DNA from 2 places in the Corynebacterium uterequi genome. Region 1 is predicted to be linked to the other one. Evidence: predicted binding sites of a transcription regulator. Region 1 holds the regulator's gene; the other holds the start of a gene.

Region 1 (3,406 bases):
CAGTTCATGGCTGTTCGGCTTCATAATCGTCGGTGCCGCTACCGAAAGATCATCGCCCAGTGCACGCAGCGGGCCGTCGGAAGTATCGACGGCGATAATGACGTCGGCATTGCGGGCCCGAACCTCGCTGACCAATCGGCCATAGAAGTCCTCAGGTAGTCCCGGCGGCAGCGACCCGGCAGCGACGATAATGTTGGCGGCATCGACGTGTTCGAGCAAAGCGGAAATCAATATCTCCGACGTATCCGCCGGCACGGCAGTACCGGGGCTGTTCACCTTCGCGGTCGAGCGGTCATCGGTGATGGTGACGTTGATCCGTACCGGTGCATTCACGGCGACGCGTCGGGAAGGAATACCGCTTTGCTCAATCAGAGAGACGAAAGGGTCCTGGTGCTGGCTCGGGTAGAGCGCCAACGTCTCCTGGCCGGAAAGATAAGCAACATGAGAGACGTTGATCCCCTTCCCGCCGGCCGCCTGGCGTAGCGACTGTGCCCGGTTGACCGTGTCCGTACTCAGGGGCGCGGTGAGTTCCATAGTGACGTCGATGCTTGGATTGGGCGTCAGCGTCACGATCACGAAGGCTAGCTCCTGGTCAATGGGGCGGGGTGAACGTGGGCAGGCGCCCACGTCACGTGAGTTGTTTCTTCATTAATCCTGGCCAAGGTGGGTGTGATTGTCCAAATTGACTGGTCTAATCCAGGTTCGACGAGGCAATTACGACCTCGATCTCGCGCTCGCGTAGGCCTTCAAGGAAGGATTCCGGGGCGTTGGCGTCGGTAATGAGGGCATCGATACTTGTCGTCGGAGCGAAGCTGACCAGGTAGTCATTGCCCAGCTTCGTCGAGTCACACAGCACAACCACCTTGTGGGCGTTGATAACCATCGCCGACTTCACAGAGGCCTCCTGCGGGTCCGCAGTCGACAGCCCGTGGTCCAGGGTGAGCGCGTTCGTGCCGATGAAGGCCACGTCGGCACGCATAAGCGCCAGGGTTCGCAGTGCCGGGTCGCCCACCACGGCCTGGGTGATGGCCCGCACGGTTCCACCGAGCAATTGAACGTCGGGAGCGTTCTTGGTGGACAAGTACAGCGCTATGGGCAGCGAGTTGGTGACGATCGAATACTGCGGGCCGGTGGCGGACTCGACCATCAGTTCCGCCATGGCATTGGTGGTGGTACCGGAGTCGAGGAACACAGACCCGCCCGGGTTGGGCAGGAACCTCAAAGCCGCGCGGGCGATAGAGAGCTTCGCTGTTTGGGCAGAGCGGGAACGGGTATCGAGTGAAAACTCGGTGGTCTGGAATGACTGACTGGCCACCGCGCCACCGTGAACGCGGTGGACGACGCCTTCTTTGTCCAGCGCTGCCAAGTCACGCCGGATGGTCTCCGCCGTGACGTCGAAGCGCTCGGAGAGCTCCGTGACGTTGACCCGCCCTTCGACGGCGGTAAGGGATGCGATCTGGCGGCGTCGCTCTTCTGCGTACATGCGGCTCCATTCACTGTCCGAATGCCTTTTGGTACTACTACCGATTCAACGCGTGAACCGAGGAAAAGGTGCCCGATTACCCCCGAATGGGCCCAGTGAAAGGTGGTGGCCGCGGTGGATACCGGTTAAATCGGTGCTTTAGAGCCGACGGAAGACCGCTACCACTTTGCCCAGGATCTCGGCGTCGTCGCCCGGGATCGCATCGAAGGCCTCATTCTTGGGGAGCAGCCACGTGCCACTGCGGTCTCGGTGAAGTTCCTTAACCGTGGCTTCCCCGTCGATCATCGCGGCGACGTATTCGCCCTCCTCGGCGACCGGCTGGGAGCGGACTACTACCCAGTCTCCGTCGAGGATCCCGCCGTTCTTCATCGACTCACCCACCACTCGAAGCATGTACAGGTCGCCGTCGCCGACGAGTTCGGAGGGCAACGGCAGGTGACCCTCCACGTTCTGTTCAGCGAGGATGGGGTTACCAGCTGCGATCCGGCCGATCACCGGGATATAGCTCGGGGTCGACGCATCGTCGGGGACGGACTCATCCGCGTGGCGGGAAACCGGATCCGGAGCGTCGGTGTTGTGGAGGTGGCGAATATCGACCGCTCGCGGCTTGTTGGGGTCTCGCCTCAAGAAGCCCCGCTCTTCCAGGGTGGACAACTGGTAGGCCACCGAGGAGGTGGACTTCAGCCCCACCGCGTCGCCGATTTCGCGGATGGTCGGCGCGTAGCCGCGCAGTAGTACGGCGTCGCGGATCACCTCCAAGATCCGGCGTTGGCGGGCGGTCAAGGTGGCCGGATCGGGCTTACGGCGGCTGTTGCGAGGGGCGGGGGACATGGGATCTCCTTCGGGAGTGGATGTGTAAGCCGGACGTGACTGACGATGGACGTCACGGTGGCATCTTTCGTTACCGTCATGTTTACCACAAAACCGCCAGTGTGTTCGACGTTCTACCCACGGGGTAGACAAACTGGCCTCATGGGTCTACGCTTCGAACATGTCAACGAAGGTCGAACGTCTGGCCGAATCTCACGGTCAGGGTATCGGGGCCCTCCTATACTGCGTGTAGCTAACCGGAAAGCCCCGTCTCGGAAGAAGGGTGGTATGGCAATGTCGCGCGACGGTGATCTGCTTAATCAGGTTTATCCAGTATCTTCTGGGCAGGAGGTGGCTCCAGCGGCGCAGTGGGACGGACCGGTAGGCGGTGTTCATTGCTGGCGCGTTCGGTCTGTCCGCACCCTTCGCCCAGCCACCTTTGGCGGGTCTCATGTACGTTCCTGTGTTCGTTCATCGTCGTTCTCTGATGCATCCGATGACTCGACCAACGAGGAACGTCGAACGATGATTCTAGGCCTCCTTTTCGGTGCTTTGATGGTCCTCAGCGGTGTAGCAGGCTTTGGATACAGCGGTGTACTGCAGTTTCCTGAGGATGCGCAGACCGTCACCGCCGCGCGCCCCTAAGCAGCTCCAACCATCGCAGACGCCCGCCAAGCACACCGTCGACGTCTCGTCACCGGAGGCAGCAGCGCACACTACGCTCATAAGCGAAGAAGCCTGGCTGGAAAGGAAACCCGTTCGCCGTGTATTGCCCCTTTTGCCACCATCAACAGTCGCGGGTGATTGACTCTCGCGTGATCGACGCCGGAACGTCCATCCGGCGGCGTCGGGAGTGCACCGAATGCAGCGGTCGGTTTACGACCATTGAGAAGGCCGTCCTCCGGGTGGTCAAGCGCAACGGCATCTCTGAGGATTTCAGCCGCGAAAAGCTCATTCGCGGCGTCCGCCGAGCTTGCCAGGGGCGGGACGTCTCCGACGATGCGTTGAAAAAGCTCGCGCAGGAGGTGGAAGAGACCGTGCGTGGCAAGGGCAGCTCGCTTGTCCACGCCAATGACATCGGCTTGGCGGTGCTGGAACCGCTGCGCAAGCTCG
Region 2 (3,406 bases), 1.1 Mb from region 1:
TGAAGGTGGCGGTCGCCCAGTCGAAGAGTTCCTCGTAGAAGGCGACGGCGGCGGTGTAGTTCGACGTCGAGGAGTAGTCATGCCACACGGCGGTGCCGGGCTCCCCGGCGGCGACGAAGCGCTCGTCGCCCTCCGGTTCGATGAGCCCGAAGAGCCCGCCGGTGGCGTCGGCGGCGACGGCGATGCGCCCGAGGCTCGTCGGCGTCGGGTCGCTGAGCACGCGCCCGCCGGCGGTGGCGACGTCGCGCACCGATTGGTCCAGGTCGTCGGCGAGGAAGTAGGTCACCCAGGTGTTCGAGGCCGCCCCGGGAACGATCCCGGCCACCGGGAGCCCCTCTTTGCGGGCGATGAGGTTTCCACCCGGTTCCGCGGTGATCGTCCAGCCCAGGAGCTGCTGGTAGAAGTAGCGGGCCTTGCCCAGTTGTGAGGTGTGCAGCTCCACCCAGTAAGGCATGCCGTCGAGGGCTTGGAAGGCGGGCATTAGAGGTTCCTCCACTTCTCGGGGTCGAAGTCATCGTTGGCGGTGGCTTCGTCGAAGTAGTCAGCCTCGGCGGTGCCGCTGGTGTCGACGACGGCGCTCAGGCCCTCGACGCACACCTCCTCTTCCCCGCGCAGGGTTCGGCCGCGGCGGGTTTCGACGGCGCCGTCTACGGTCACCGCACCGCTTGCGATGAGCTCCTTGGCCTGCCCGCCGGTCTCGACGAGGTTGGCAAGTTTGATGAATTGGCCGAGCTTGATGGATCCGCCCGACACTGCGATGCGTTGTGCCATGCCCTTTACTCTACCGAGCGCCCTGGTGGGTCCCGGGCTACTGGGCAGGTCCCGGGCGCGCAGCGGCGCCGACGGCTGGCGCTCACTATGCACGGCATAGTCACTCACAGGAAACGTACAGCGCTGCCGGGCTGCCGGGCGGCTCTCCCCGGGCGCGCGGCGGCGCCGACGGCTGGCGCTCACTATGCACGGCATAGTCACTCACAGGAAACGTACAGCGAGTTTTTTCACCCCACCCCTTGCCTAGAACATTTTTTCTACCTATACTGACATCGAACACAAAAGCGATCACCAGTTCACCAGGGGGAATCACGGTGGCCACGGACAACGACGAGCTCACACACCTCAGCGCTCACGACCTCACCTTTCTTATCGACACGCACCACCGCCGGCACACACGCTCAAAGGCGCAGTTTATCAGGGCAATCGGCGAGTTCCATGCCCGGAACCTATCCCGCTTGTACTGCGCACCGTCGACGGCGACATGGCTGGTCAGGACCTATCACATCGCCGAATCCACCGCCTACGAACAGGTCCGTATTGCTACCTTTCTTCGAGGTCATCCAATCCTCGCACGAGCTTTCTATGCCGCACAAGTGACCTATTCGATAGTCCGCTATCTCATGTCGTATATCGGGGCAGACACGTCTGAGGAGGACGAGGAAGCCATCGTCGCCGCCGCCGTCACGCTCACTCCGGCGGAGCTGAAGGACGCCCTGGCGGGCGTCGCTCCCAAGGACTCACCGAAGAAGGAATCCGTATCTGTGAGCAAGGAACCCGACGGGTGGGTTCGGCTCAGCGCACGGCTGCGCCCCACCCATGCTGCGGAATTGCTCTCTGCGCTCAAGATCGGCGAGCTGAGCGGCTACACCGACCCACCCGCGGATGACGAGGAAATAGACGCAGCTCTCGCCGCTCACGAGCCGGTAACGCCCGTGGCCAGCCGCTTCGGCCCGCCGCCGGGCACAAAGCTCCTGGGGTCCTTCCTTAACATGCTCTCCATCGTGCGTTCCGCGCGGAGCTCCGCGGTGCGGGCCCCGGGCGCGGAGGTGGTGTACGTCGCCGATGCCGATGGCCGTCTGCGCACCCAGAATGACCTGGCCGCAGGCCCGGCCGACGCTCTCCTCCAGACCGTGATCAACTCGAAGGTACGCACCCTCCTGATGGACCGCCATGGCAACCCGACGTCGCTGAGTTCGCCGTCCCGATTCGCCACCGACAGCCAGATTAAGGCCCTTCTCACGCTCACTGGCGGCCAGTGCGCCGCCCCGGGGTGCACGCATCGCCGCTGGTTACAGGCCCACCACATCGTCGACCACAGCGCCGGCGGGCCGACGGACACGCTCAACCTCATCATGCTCTGTTCGGCGTGCCATTCCATGGTCTCGGACGGTTTGATGACCATTTGGGTGGACCCGCAGGACCCGGACATCACCTACTTCGCTGTTGGCGACGCGCTGTATACCAGCCACCACCGCAGCGCCCCGGTGCTCACCGAGCACCTCCTAGGCCGTAATGGGGTGAGCGTCGCCTAGCGTCAGGCACAATATGGCCATGAGTGACCCACGCATCGATAGGGACTCCGAGTTTTACCGCGACCCGGGCTTCCGTACCTTTGAGCGGATGAGCGCCGGGCAGTGGTACATCGCTGACGGCGAGGAATTCGACCGCGCCCACGCCTACACCCGCCCTCGTATCGCCGAGCTCAACCGGCTCAACAACATGGACGGACAGCGGCACCAGGCCTTGCTCGCCGAGCTGCTGAGCGAGGGCTCCGCGGTGCCCGACATGTGGGCGCCGCTGTACCTCGAATACGGCTGCAATGTCACCTTCGGCGAGGGCTGCTACGTCAACGTTGGCGCCACGATTGTCGACGTCGCACCGGTCACCGTGGGGGCGCGCACGATGATCGGCCCCAACGTCGAGCTCATCACCGCCACGCACCCGGTCAACGATCTAGAGATGCGCCGCGCCGGCTGGGAGCGGGGTTTACCGATCGTCATCGGCGAGGATTGTTGGTTAGGGTCCCGGGTGTCGGTCATGCCGGGGGTCACGATTGGCGACCGCTGCGTCATTGCCGCCGGAGCGGTGGTGACCTCGGACGTGCCTGATGACAGCCTGATGGGTGGGGTTCCGGCGCGGTTGCTGCGCCGCCTCAACACCCCGGACTCGCCGTTGGAGCGCGACGAACTCGATGCCTAGCCGCGCCTTTGACCTCGATCACATCGGTGCCGGCCTGCCCGTCGCCGGCACCATCGCCCGGCTGCCTGGGCTGCTGGGGTCGACGCTCGTGGTCGAGGCACCGCCGGGAACGGGCAAGACCACCCTGCTTCCGCCGGCGCTGGCTAATGCCGTCGGCGGTACGGTGCTCGTCACCGGCCCGCGGCGGGTCGCGGTGCGGGCAGCGGCCAGGCGACTTGCGCAACTCGACGGCAGCGAGCTGGGTGACCGTGTGGGCTACAGCATCCGAGGCGAACATCGACGAGGGTCGCAGGTTCATTTCATGACCCCGGGCGTGCTGTTGCGCCGGTTGCTCAGCGACCCGGAGCTGGCCGGGGTGAACGGGGTGATCGTCGACGAGGTCCACGAGCGTCAACTGGAAACAGATCTGGTGTTGGCGATGCTTGCCGAACTG

Evidence for each region. The regulator LexA, encoded in region 1, represses DNA repair genes until DNA is damaged. The targets are predictions, from matches to a motif close to CGAACANNTGTTCG.
Region 2: CUTER_RS00360 (HNH endonuclease signature motif containing protein) is a predicted target of LexA. The motif match lies at 1,057-1,070, and genes of this name have one in related genera.

The regions. Positions count from the first base shown of each region.
Region 1 is NZ_CP011546.1:1,358,476-1,361,881, reverse strand. Features, by position in the region: gene CUTER_RS06380 (1-phosphofructokinase family hexose kinase) at 1-570, opposite strand, end outside; gene CUTER_RS06375 (DeoR/GlpR family DNA-binding transcription regulator) at 692-1,483, opposite strand; gene lexA (transcriptional repressor LexA) at 1,622-2,314, opposite strand; gene CUTER_RS11610 (hypothetical protein) at 2,825-3,019, opposite strand; gene nrdR (transcriptional regulator NrdR) at 3,058-3,406, shown strand, end outside.
Region 2 is NZ_CP011546.1:80,277-83,682, reverse strand. Features, by position in the region: gene CUTER_RS00370 (VOC family protein) at 1-481, opposite strand, end outside; gene CUTER_RS00365 (RNA-binding S4 domain-containing protein) at 481-771, opposite strand; gene CUTER_RS00360 (HNH endonuclease signature motif containing protein) at 1,086-2,306, shown strand; gene CUTER_RS00355 (sugar O-acetyltransferase) at 2,326-2,973, shown strand; gene CUTER_RS00350 (ATP-dependent RNA helicase) at 2,966-3,406, shown strand, end outside.